2 regions of the Lichenihabitans sp. Uapishka_5 genome follow, and region 1 is predicted to be linked to the other one. Evidence: predicted binding sites of a transcription regulator. Region 1 holds the regulator's gene; the other holds the start of a gene.
What was found. Region 1 encodes PhoB, which activates phosphate uptake and scavenging genes when phosphate is short. Its sites were predicted from a motif close to TGTCATNNANCTGTCAT; they were not measured.
Positions count from the first base shown of each region.

Region 2: the regulator PhoB is predicted to act here: its motif matches at 2,572-2,588, upstream of P7D22_RS08130 (Orn/Lys/Arg decarboxylase N-terminal domain-containing protein).

Region 1 is NZ_JARPVX010000001.1:169,709-175,808, forward strand. It holds gene P7D22_RS00725 (O-succinylhomoserine sulfhydrylase) at 1-1,079, opposite strand, end outside; SAM riboswitch at 1,160-1,232, opposite strand; gene P7D22_RS00730 (rhomboid family intramembrane serine protease) at 1,255-2,109, opposite strand; gene P7D22_RS00735 (PAS domain-containing protein) at 2,281-2,964, shown strand; gene P7D22_RS00740 (PilZ domain-containing protein) at 2,961-3,566, shown strand; gene phoB (phosphate regulon transcriptional regulator PhoB) at 3,600-4,343, opposite strand; gene phoU (phosphate signaling complex protein PhoU) at 4,364-5,062, opposite strand; gene pstB (phosphate ABC transporter ATP-binding protein PstB) at 5,074-5,874, opposite strand; gene pstA (phosphate ABC transporter permease PstA) at 5,871-6,100, opposite strand, start outside.
Region 2 is NZ_JARPVX010000014.1:6,748-12,847, reverse strand. It holds gene P7D22_RS08135 (GNAT family N-acetyltransferase) at 1-178, opposite strand, end outside; gene P7D22_RS08130 (Orn/Lys/Arg decarboxylase N-terminal domain-containing protein) at 181-2,526, opposite strand; gene P7D22_RS08125 (vitamin B12-dependent ribonucleotide reductase) at 2,967-6,100, shown strand, end outside.

The sequences.
Region 1 (6,100 bases):
GCGGGGAGACGCTGGTGCGTCGTCGTGGCCGGATGAGTGACGAGGCTCTTCGAGTCGCCGAGATTGTTCGAGATGGCGATGATCCGGAGCGCATTGGCGGCCTGGAATGCCTTGGCCTTGTTGGCCAGTTCAAAGGCCACCAGGGTGCCACCACCCCGCATCTGGCGCTTCGCCAGCGCGTGCTGGGGGTGATCGGCGCGGAACGGATAGATCACCCGCTCGATGACGCCCTGCTCGGCCAGGAAGTCCGCGACGATCGCGGCAGCGGCGTTCTGGGCCGTCACCCTGAGGTCGAGGGTTTCCAGGCCCTTCAGCATGACCCAGGCCGTGAAAGGCGACATGGCGGGGCCGGTCTGGCGCAACAGGTTGTGCACGTGGGCTTCGATGAAGGCCTTGCTGGCCAGGATGACGCCGCCAAGGCAACGCCCCTGCCCGTCGACGTGCTTGGTCACCGAATAAACCACGCAATCGGCCCCGAGCTGCAGCGGGCTCTGCAGCATCGGGGTTGCGAAGACGTTGTCGACCACCAGGGTCGCGCCGCCCGCATGGGCAATCTCGGCCACAGCCGCGATATCGACGAGGCTCAACGTCGGGTTGGTCGGGCTTTCGAGGAACAGCGTCTTGGTGTTGGGCCGCATGGCGCTTCGCCATTGGTCGAGGTCTTCGCCATCGACCAGGGTCGTCTCGACACCGAAGCGCGGCAGCAGATCCTCGATCACGTAGCGGCACGACCCGAACAAGGCCTTGGCGCCCACCACATGGTCGCCGGCCTTCACCTGCCCCATGATGGCAGCCGTGACGGCCGCCATGCCGGTGGCGGTGGCCCGCGCCGCTTCAACGCCTTCGAGCAGGGCCATCCGCTCCTCGAACATGGCCACGGTCGGGTTCGAGAACCGCGAATAGATGAAGCCGGGGTCCTCGCCGTTGAAGCGGGCCTCGGCGGCCTCCATGCTCGGATACACATAGCCCTGGGTCAGGAACAGGGCCTCGGAGGTTTCCGCAAATTGCGACCGCAGGGTTCCCCCATGCACGAGCCGGGTCGCGGGCCTCAACGAGGCGATGCGATTATCGCTTGCCATCACACTCTCCATCCCGCTGCGCCGGCGCTTGTCCATCAGCCACGCGCCAAAGGCTCGCAGCATGACCGGATCGGGGAGAGGCTCGAAAGAACTCGGCCCTTAGCGCTTTGTTTACCGTGGCGGCAAGTCAGCGAAATCACCACGCAATCAAGCTACACCGAGCCGAGAGGAGGCGTCAACGCGGCTCGCTGGCTTCCCCATCTGACGCTTGGCCGTGGTCGGCCGGGTCGAGCGACATGACATCCTGCGGTTCCACCGCGAGGGCGGCGGAACCGCTGGGGTCGAACCATGGGAACAACACGAGGCCGGCCAGAAAGCCTCCCAGATGGGCCTGCCAAGCCACAGGCGCATCGGAAAAGCCCATCGTCTGCGCCCCGACCCCGAACAAGCCGTTGGTGACGAACCACACGAGCACGAACGACAAGGCCCGCCGGTCGCGGAACACCACGGCGAGCCCCAACGGGACGACCCGGCGAAGGTCCGCTCCCGGCGCCTCCCCCTGGAACATGAAGCGCACGGCAGCCCCCATGAGACCCGAGATGGCGGCCGAAGCCCCCACCACGGGCAGAAACCCGAATGGGAAGCAAAGCCAGTGCGCCAGGGCGCCGGCGACCGCCGTCACGGCCATGAACAGGAGAAAGCGAGCGGCACCGAAACGCCGGGCCACGGGCGTGCCGAACGCCACCAGCCAGACGCCGTTCAGGCCGAGATGCGTCCAGCCGCCGTGCAACAGCGCGTAGGTCAGCAGGCTCCATGGCGCCGACCCACCGCGGCGGAGCAGCATGTCGGCCCAAGCGGATTGCTGGGCCCCCGCGGCGCTGTTCTGACCCGCGGCGAGATGCCGGACGACTCCCATCGGGTCGACCGCGAAGGTCAGCCGGCCCGGCACGAAGGCGAAGCGCGACACGATCGCCATGTCGCTGCCCGCCCCGAGCAGCCCTCGCCCGGCCTGGACCAGCACCAGGACGCCGAGAACCGCGAGGATCACCGCGGGAATGTTGAAGACGGGTTCTGAGCGGTCGGATTGCAAGGTGTGTCCTGAGGCCTTATCGCGATCCATGAGATTAGCCGACCGCGGCTTCGGCTGCGACCGGAAAGGTCCGCCACCGGCTGGCATCGCTCCTGCTCTTTTCCTCTCGACAGCGATGTGGCGTCCTGTTTCGGAACAATGGCGCGCCGCATCCACACAGGGGCGCAAGTCATGAAGCTGGCAACCTCGCAAGCGGTGTTCGAATATTGGCATTCCTTGTGCCGGGGACGCGTCGCGCCCGACAGGCACGACCTCGACCCCGCAGCCATGCGGGGCATGCTGGCCCATACCTTCATGCTCGAGGTGCACGGCCCGGCGTCGGAGCGACGCTTCACGATCCGCCTCAGCGGCACGCGATTGGATGCGCTGTTCCGGCGCGAGATGAAGGGTGCCGATTTCGACGATCTCTGGTCGGACGACGCGGCGCCGGAGATGCGCACGCTCCTCGACGGCGTTCTGGACGACACCCAGCCGATGTTGTTCGGCGTGTCCGGTGCTCCCGCGGGTGATACCGTCACGGCCTTTGAATTGTTGGTACTTCCGCTACGGCATCACGGCCGCACCCAGGCGCGGCTGCTGTGCAGCCTCGTGCCGGCCGGCACGCCGAGCTGGATCGGCTTGCTGCCGCTGGCGCCGCTGAGCCTCGCAGGATGGCGCGCCCTAGACGCACGTGCCGAGAGCGCCGCCATGCAGCACGCCGCACCGATGCGGTTTACCGGGGGCATACGACGGGCCCACCTCGTGGTTTACGAAGGCGGACGCAACGGTGACGTAACGGCAGCGCCCAAGCAAGTCCGCGTTAAGACCGGTATGCCAAGGTCATCCGAACCGCCCCTCTCGACGCGTCGTTCATGACCCCGCAGCGCAAGCTCGATCACAGACCGGAAGAACGCCGCCGCCATCAACGCGTCGGCGTCGTGCTGCTCGGCCGCTACATGCTGGCCGACCGTCAGGAATACCCTTGTCAATCGATCGACATGTCGCCCGGCGGCCTGGCCCTGGTGGCGCCGGTGCTGGGAGAGGTCGGCGAGCGCGTTGTCTGCTACCTGGAGCAGATCGGCCGTGTCGAAGGCACGGTCGCGCGCCAGTTTTCGCACGGTTTCGCGCTCGGGTTCAGCGTGCCGTTGATCAAGCGAGAGAAATGGGCCGATCAGCTGACTTGGCTGGCCAACCGGCAGGCGCTCGGCTTGCCGGAAGATCGCCGTCACGGGCGTATCGTTCCGAAACACCTCCGCACCACCCTGCGCATGGACGACGGCACCGAGATGGCAGTGCGGCTGCTCGACATCTCGATTTCGGGCGCCGCCATCATCGCGGACCAGCGGCCGCCCCTCGGCAGCATCGTCATGCTGGGTTCGACGCCGGGACGTGTGGTGCGCGCCTTCGGGAATGGCGTCGGTATTCAGTTCACGGTGCCGCTGCCGGCAGATCAGTTCGGGGAAGACCTCATCCTCTAAAGGGAGCGCCGCCTCACAGGCCGGAGCAAGGCCTCAGCCCTTGCCGAAGGTTTCGTCAAAGGCGTAACCGGCGCCCCGCACGGTTCGGATCGGATCGCGCTCACGACCGCGCGACAGCGCCTTGCGCAGCCGCCCGACATGCACATCGACGGTGCGCTCGTCGATCTCGGCCGACAATCCCCACACGCCGTCGAGCAATTGCGCCCGGGAGAAAACGCGACCGGGGCGCTCCATCAGGTAATCCAGCAGCCGGAACTCGGTGGGCCCGAGGGCGATGTCGCGGTGGCCGCGGCGCACCCGGTGGGTTTCGCGGTCGAGATCGAGGTCGCCGGCGGTCAACCGGTTGGCGAGGCGCTCGGGCCGCGAGCGCCGCAACAGCGAGCGCACCCGCGCCATCAGTTCCGGCACCGAAAACGGCTTGACGACATAATCGTCCGCCCCGACCGACAGCCCCCGGACGCGCTCGCCTTCCTCGCCCCTGGCGGTCAGCATGATGACCGGCAGGGTGCGGGTTGCCTCGCGGGCGCGCAGGCGCCGGCAGATCTCGAGGCCCGACACGCCGGGCAGCATCCAGTCGAGGATCACCAGGTCGGGCGCCATCTCGGTCAGGCGCAGTTCCGCGTCATCGCCGCGCTCGACCCGCTCGACCGAGAAGCCTTCCGCTTCGAGATTGTAGGCCAGCAGCGTCCCAAGGGCCTGCTCGTCCTCGACGACGAGGATATGGGGTGCCGCTCCCGCCACGGGGACGCGGTCGGCGGTCGATCGCAGCGTGTTCATCGGGCGGCGCTCCGAAGCCGTCAGCCGGACAAGGGCGCGAGACGGCCCTTCGGCCGGTCGATCGGCAGAGCCTCGCCGGTCACGAGATAGACCACCGTTTCGGCAATGTTGGTGGCATGATCGCCGACGCGCTCGATGTTCTTCGAGCAGAACAACAGGTGGGTGCAGAACGAGATGTTGCGCGGGTCTTCCATCATGAAGGTCAGCAGGTCGCGGAACACCGAATCCTCGAGAGAGTCGAGTTCGCCGTCGCGCGACCACACCGATTGCGCACGCTCGACGTCGCGCTGCGCGTAAGCGTCGAGAACATCCTTCAGCTGATGGGCCGCGATCTCGCTCATGTGGCGCAACCCGACGGCGGCGCGCGCGACGCGCGGTTCGGTGGCGACGCTCATGGTGCGCTTGGCAATGTTCTTGGCCAGATCACCGATGCGCTCGAGGTCGCCCGACACCCGGATGGCGGCCACGATCTCGCGCAGGTCGACGGCCATCGGCTGCCGGCGTGCGATGGTCAGGATCGCGGCCTCTTCGATCTCGCGCTGCAGCGTGTCGAGGCGCGGATCGATCCCGATCACCCGGTTGGCGAGCTCGGTGTCGAGCGCCGACAAGGCATCCATGGCGTCGGACAGCATGTGCTCGGCAATGCCGCCCATCTCGGCGATCTTGCGGCCGAGACCCTCGAGTTCCTGGTCGTAGGCGGAAACGATATGTTCGGACATGGCGGAGCCCTTCAGCCGAAACGGCCGGTAATATAGGCCTGGGTCTGCTTGACGGCCGGGCTGGTGAAGATCTTGCGGGTGTCGTCGAATTCGATCAGCTCGCCGAGATACATGAAGGCGGTCTTGTCGGACACGCGCGCGGCCTGCTGCATGTTGTGGGTCACGATCGCAAGCGTGAAGCGGCTTTTCAGCTCGTCGATCAATTCCTCGATTTTGGCGGTCGAGATCGGGTCGAGCGCCGAGCAGGGCTCGTCGAGCAGGATCACGTCGGGTTGCAGCGCGATGGTGCGGGCGATGCAAAGGCGCTGCTGCTGGCCGCCCGACAGGCCGAGGCCGCTCGTGTGCAGCTTGTCTTTCACCTCCGGCCAGAGGGCCGAACCCTTCAGCGCCTGCTCGACGCGGCCATCCATCTCGGACTTCGCCACCTTCTCGTAAAGCCTGATCCCGAACGCGATGTTCTCGTAGATCGACATCGGGAACGGCGTCGGCTTCTGGAACACCATACCGACGCGCGAGCGCAGCAGGTTGAGGTCGATGTCCCGCCGCAAAATGTCCTCGCCGTCGAGCAGCACCTGGCCTTCGGCGCGCTGGCGCGGATACAGGTCGTACATGCGGTTCATCACGCGCAGCAGCGTGGACTTGCCGCAGCCGGACGGCCCGATAAAGGCCGTGACGCGGTTGGGCGCCAGGTCGAGCGAGATCCCCTTCAGGGTCATGGTGTCGCCGTAGAAGAACTTGAGGTCCTTCACGGCAATTTTCGGCTGGACACGGGCGCGGGGCGCCTCGATGGGCGCCGTCTCGGTCATGGTCATTTGCTTGTCCTTGGCGTTCCGAGCGCCCGGGCCACGATGCTGAGCAGGAGAACCGTGACGGTGATCAGCAGCGCCCCCGTCCAGGCCAGCGACTGCCAGTCCTTGTAGGGGCTGAGCGCGAACTGGAAGATCACCGTCGGCAGGCTGGCCATCGGCCCGTTGAGGTTGGCCGAAAAGAACTGGTTGTTGAGCGCGGTGAAGAGCAGCGGCGCCGTTTCGCCGCTCA
Region 2 (6,100 bases), on a different contig from region 1:
GCCGCTTCTTGCGCATGGCCTTGCGGCGGCGCTTCAGGTCGTCGGCGTTGGGCGCCTCGGGCTGATAATCGCCGAGGTCGCCGACACCCTTGGCGATGTGGTGTTCGTAGATGGCCAGCATGGCCGTCACATCCGCCTCGGTCGACGGGCGGATGACGACGTCTCCGTTCAGGATCACCGCTATGGGCCCTCGCGTAGCACGTAGGTGTGGAACCGGAGCGTGTTCTCACCGGCGTGCTCGCGATAAACGCCCTGGACCTCGGGGTCAAAGCCGGGGAACAAATTCGAGCTACGCTCGAACATGCGGAGATAATCGAGCATCGGCTGCGAACGGTCGCCGATCCGCTCGCCCGGCAGGATGGTGCCGATGCCGGGCGGGTAGACCAACATCAGGGTCGCGGCCACGCGGCCCTCGATCTCCGAGATCGGCAGATAGTCCACCTTGTTGCGGGTGAGCTGCCGGTTGGCCTCGTGTGGCGTCATCACCATCTCGGGCAGGTGGGCGGGCTGGAACTGCGCCTGCTGCAGCAGGCTCGTGTTGGCCTCGCGGTGGAAGGCGTGGAAGGCCGCGCAAAGATCGCGGAGCCGCAGCCCGGCGTAGCGCCACGGCCGTCGCCGCACAAAGTCCGGCATCACCTCCTCGAGCGGCGCATTGGCGTCGTGCAGCTTCTTGAACGCCACCAGCGCGCTGATGAGCGTGCCGGCCTTCGACGACTCGACACCCGGCGTCAGCAGGAACAGCAGCGAGTTGAGGTCGTTCTTTTCCGGTACGATCCCGTTCTCGCGCAGGTATTGCGCCACCACCGGGGCCGGGATGCCGTGCTCCGCATAAGCGCCGGTGCGCCGGTCGAAGCCGGGCGTCAGGATCGTCAGCTTGGCCGGATCCGTGATGGCCCAGCCTTCTTCCAGATGGGTGAAGCCGTGCCAGGCGGCGCCGGGGGCGAGATCCCAATAGCAGCGGTTGGCCGCGAGGTCGTCGGTCGGGATGCTTTCCCAGGGCACCGGGTCGCCACCGTTCGGCGGCGTCGCGACATCCGGTACGAACGGGTCGAAGAACCAGCGTCGCTCCGGATAGGCGCTGCCCTCGAACTCGCGGCGGATGGCGCGGAGCTTCTTGCGCAGCTCGATGCCGAGCCTGATGGTGTCGTCCCAAAGGACGACACCCGAGCGGCCCTTCATCATCTGGGCGCCCACGTCGAGCGAGGCGAACAGGGGATAGAAGGGCGAGGTCGAGGCGTGGATCAGGAAGCTTTCGTTGAAGCGCCGGTGCTCCACCCGCCGCGTCTGGCCTTTGATGTGCCGGTCCTTGGTGTGGATCTGCGAGGCCTGCGAGAAGCTTGCGAGCTGCTTGTGGGTCGATTGCGTGGCGATGATGCCGGGCGAGGTGTCGTCGAGATCGGCGAGGCCCATGGCGAAGCGGCCGGCGTAGAGCGGATGGAACTTCATGAAGCCCGCCCAGGCCTCGTCGAACAGGATATAGTCGCAAAGGTGGCCGATCTTGGCGAGGATCTGCTCGGCGTTGTGGATCGTGCCGTCGTAGGTGCATTGCTCGATCACGGCGGCCCGGAACGGCCGCTCGCGGCGCCACGCCTCAGGGTCCGTGACGAGCGGGTTGGTGCGGATCTTCTCGCGGATCGCCGCCTCGTCGAGCGCCTCGGGAAACATCGGCCCGATCAGGCCGTAGCAATTGCGATCGGTTTCGAGGAACACCGGGATGGCAGCGCCGAGCACCAACGCCCCATGCACAGCCGCCTTGTGGTTGTTGCGGTCGAACAGCACGAGGTCGCCGTCGGCCACCAGCGCCGACAACACCACCTTGTTCGAGGCCGAGGTGCCGTTCAGCACGAAATAGGTCTTTTCGGCCCCGAAGATGGTGGCGGCCTCCTTCTGGGCCGCGAGCGCCGGGCCCTCGTGGGTCAGCAGGTCGCCGAGGTCGAGCACGGAATTGTCGAGGTCGTCGCGGAACACCGCCTCGCCGAGGTGTTCGACGAAGATGCGGCCGATGGGGCTGCGGTTGTAGAAGATGCCGCCGTTGTGGCCCGGGCAGGTCCACAGCTGGTTGCCCTGCTCGGCATAGTCGACGAGCTTGCCGAAGAAGGGCGTCTTCAGCGTTTCGGCATATTGCTTGAGGCGGCTGACGAGGTTGCGGGCGATGAAGTCGGGCGTTTCCTCGGCCAGGAAGATGTAGCCGTCGATGAAGTCCAACACCTCGACCGGGATGTCCTCGAGCCGCTTCCTCCGGACCATGATGACGATGGGCATCTCGAGGCCGCGTCGGCGCATCAGGTCGATCAGCGCCGCGGCCTTGCCGTCGATACCGCGCTTGCCCCAGTCCACCACCATGCAGCCGATGGCCGCATCCGTCTGCACCGCGATGGCGGCGTCATCGACCCGCCGCGCCCGCACCACCTCGAACCCGAGTTTCCCCACCGACTCGATAATCTGCTGCACCCGGACACCTTCGAGGTCGTCGGGATCGAAGTTCGGCGCGCACATGAGCACGGTGAAACGGCGGAAGAAATCCATGGGCGACTCACGGGGACACGAAACGGGTCACCCTCGCGGGGGTGTTTGACAGCGGGATGACGAATCCAGTCACACTCAGATTTTCGCTCTCTCGGACTTTCAACGCGGTACCTGAGCGCACGTGCCTAAAACTTAGATAATTTGAGGAAACAGTAGTTGTGCAGATTTGGCACAGGCTGGGAGTCTATAAATTTTTCCCTGGAATCGAGATGAGTCTAGAGAGGCGCCCATCAGAGTGGACGACCAAGCCGATTCGACAAATCACCACTCCGGTTGTATGAGCTAAAGCCAATTGCTCTTGCCGTGTACTAACGTGACTAGGCAGCTTTGCTGCTTTCCTTAGGTCTGTCTACAGGCTTAGGGTTTGTCTACGATAGTGCGAACTGGTCCAGAAGCGCTCATATCGGATACTTGCGTCTTTTAAGACGAAGGCAGATGTAATGCGTATCACTCGCCACTACACCAAGACCTCCGGCTCGGCCTATGCCGGCATCGACTTCCGGCTGACCAAATCCGAGATCCGCAATCCTGATGGATCCGTCGTGTTCTCGCTCGACGGGATCGAAGTGCCGGCTGCCTTCAGCCAGGTGGCGGCCGACGTGCTGGCCCAGAAATATTTCCGCAAGGCAGGCGTGCCGGCCCGCCTGAAGAAGGTGGAAGAAAACGACGTTCCGTCCTTCCTGTGGCGCTCGGTGCCCGACGAGGCGGCGCTCGCGGCGCTGCCCGAGGGCGAGCGCACCGGCTCCGAGACCTCGGCCAAGCAGGTCTTCGACCGTCTTGCCGGCACCTGGACCTATTGGGGCTGGAAGGGCGGCTATTTCACCTCCGAAGACGATGCCCACGCCATCCATGACGAATTGCGCCACATGCTGGCCCGCCAGATGGTGGCGCCGAACTCGCCGCAATGGTTCAACACCGGCCTGCATTGGGCCTATGGTATCGACGGCCCGGGGCAGGGGCATTCCTATGTGGATTACCGCACCGGCGAGCTGACGCGCTCGACCTCGGCCTACGAGCATCCGCAGCCGCATGCCTGCTTCATCCAGTCGGTGGCCGATGACCTCGTCGGCCCCGGCGGCATCATGGACCTGTGGACCCGCGAAGCGCGGTTATTCAAATACGGCTCCGGCACCGGCACCAACTTTTCCCGCCTGCGCGGCGAGAACGAGAAGCTGTCGGGCGGCGGCCGCTCGTCGGGCCTGATGTCGTTCCTGAAGATCGGCGACCGCGCCGCGGGCGCCATCAAGTCGGGGGGCACCACGCGCCGCGCCGCCAAGATGGTGGTGGTCGACGCCGACCATCCCGACATCGAAGCCTATATCGATTGGAAGGTGCGCGAAGAGCAGAAGGTCGCGGCCCTCGTCACCGGCTCGAAGATCAACAAGAAGCACCTCAACGCCGTGCTGCGCGCTTGCGTGAATTGCGACGGCCCGGGTGACGACTGCTTCCTGCCCGAGAAGAATCCGGCGCTGAAGAAAGCCATCAAGGCCGCGCGCGCTTTGAGCGTGCCGGACAACATGATCGGGCGCGTTATCCACCTGGCCCGCCTCGGCCACACCACGCTCGACCTGCCGGAATTCGACACCGATTGGGATTCCGAAGCCTACCTGACGGTGGCGGGCCAGAACTCCAACAACTCGGTGCGCGTGACCGATGATTTCCTGCGCGCCGTGGAGCAGGACGCCGACTGGTCGCTGACGCGCCGCCTCGACGGCAAGCCGCTAAAAACCATCAAGGCCCGCGATCTGTGGGAGAAGATCGGCTATGCGGCCTGGGCGTCGGCCGATCCGGGCCTGCAATACCACACCACCATCAACGACTGGCACACCTGCCCGGTGTCGGGGCCGATCATCGCCTCGAACCCGTGTTCGGAATATATGTTCCTCGACGACACGGCCTGCAACCTCGCGTCGTTGAACCTGCTGCAGTTCAAGGACCCGACCACCAAGCGCATCGACACGGTGGCCTATGAGCATGCCGTGCGGTTGTGGACCGTGGTGCTCGAAGTCTCGGTGCTGATGGCGCAGTTCCCGTCGGACGAGATCGCCCGGCTGTCCTTTCGCTACCGCACGCTCGGCCTCGGCTACGCCAACATCGGCGGCCTGCTGATGTCGTCCGGCATCGCTTACGATTCCGACGAAGGTCGGGCCATCTGCGGCGCGCTTTCGGCGCTGATGACGGGCGTCTGCTACGCCACTTCGGCCGAGATGGCGTCCGAGCTCGGCGCCTTCCCGGGCTATGCTCCCAACGCCGACGCCATGCTGCGGGTGATGCGCAACCATCGCCGCGCCGCCTATGGCGAGGCGCAGGGCTACGAGCAGCTGGCCGTCAACCCGGTGCCGCTCGACGCGGCCTCCTGCTCCGATCCGCTCCTCGTCACCCGGGCCCGCGCGGCCTGGGACCTCGCGGTCAGCGCCGGCGAAGCCCATGGCTATCGCAACGCGCAAACCACCGTGGTGGCGCCCACCGGCACCATCGGCCTCGTGATGGATTGCGACACCACCGGCATTGAGCCCGACTTCGCCCTGGTGAAGTTCAAGAAGCTCGCTGGCGGCGGCTATTTCAAGATCATCAACCGTGCCGTGCCGGAAGCCCTGCGGGCGCTCGGCTATCGCGAGTCGGAGATCGCCGAGATCGAGGTTTATGCGCTCGGCCACGGCAGCCTCAGGCAGGCCCCCGCCATCAACACCTCGTCGCTGCGCGCCAAGGGCTTCACCGACGACAAGCTTGAAGGGCTCGAGAAGAGCCTCGCCAGCGCCTTCGATATCAAGTTCGCCTTCAACAAATGGGCGCTCGGGGCCGACTTCCTGGTCAACACCCTGAAGGTGCCGGCCGAGAAGCTCGACGATCCGAAGTTCGAGCTGCTGCCCTTCCTCGGCTTTTCGCGGGCCGATATCGAGGCCGCCAACGTGTTCTGCTGCGGGGCGATGACGCTCGAAGGCGCGCCGCACCTGAAGGCCGCCCATTACAACGTCTTCGATTGCGCCAACCCGTGCGGTCGCACCGGCAAGCGCTACCTGTCGGTCGACAGCCACATCCGCATGATGGCGGCCGCGCAGCCCTTCATCTCGGGCGCCATCTCGAAGACCATCAACATGCCGAACGACGCCAGCGTCGAGGCCTGCAAGGACGCCTATCTGACGTCCTGGCGCCTCGGCCTGAAGGCCAACGCGCTTTACCGCGACGGGTCGAAGCTGTCGCAGCCGCTGAACAGCCAGTTGATCGCCGACGACCAGGACGATGCCGAGGATGCCATCGAGACGCATCTCGCGGCCTCGTTGCCGGCGCGCGCCACGGAAGTGGCCGAGCGGATCGTCGAACGCATCGTCGAGCGTGTCGAGCGGCAGCGCGAGCGTGAGAAGCTGCCGAACCGGCGGGCGGGCTACACCCAGAAGGCCAGCGTCGGCGGCCACAAGATCTATCTGAAGACGGGCGAGTACAAGGACGGCCGCCTCGGCGAGATCTTCCTCGACATGCACAAGGAGGGTGCCGCCTTCCGGTCGTTGATGAACAACTTCGCCATCGCGATCTCGCTCGGCCTGCAATATGGCGTGCCGCTCGAGGAATATGTGGA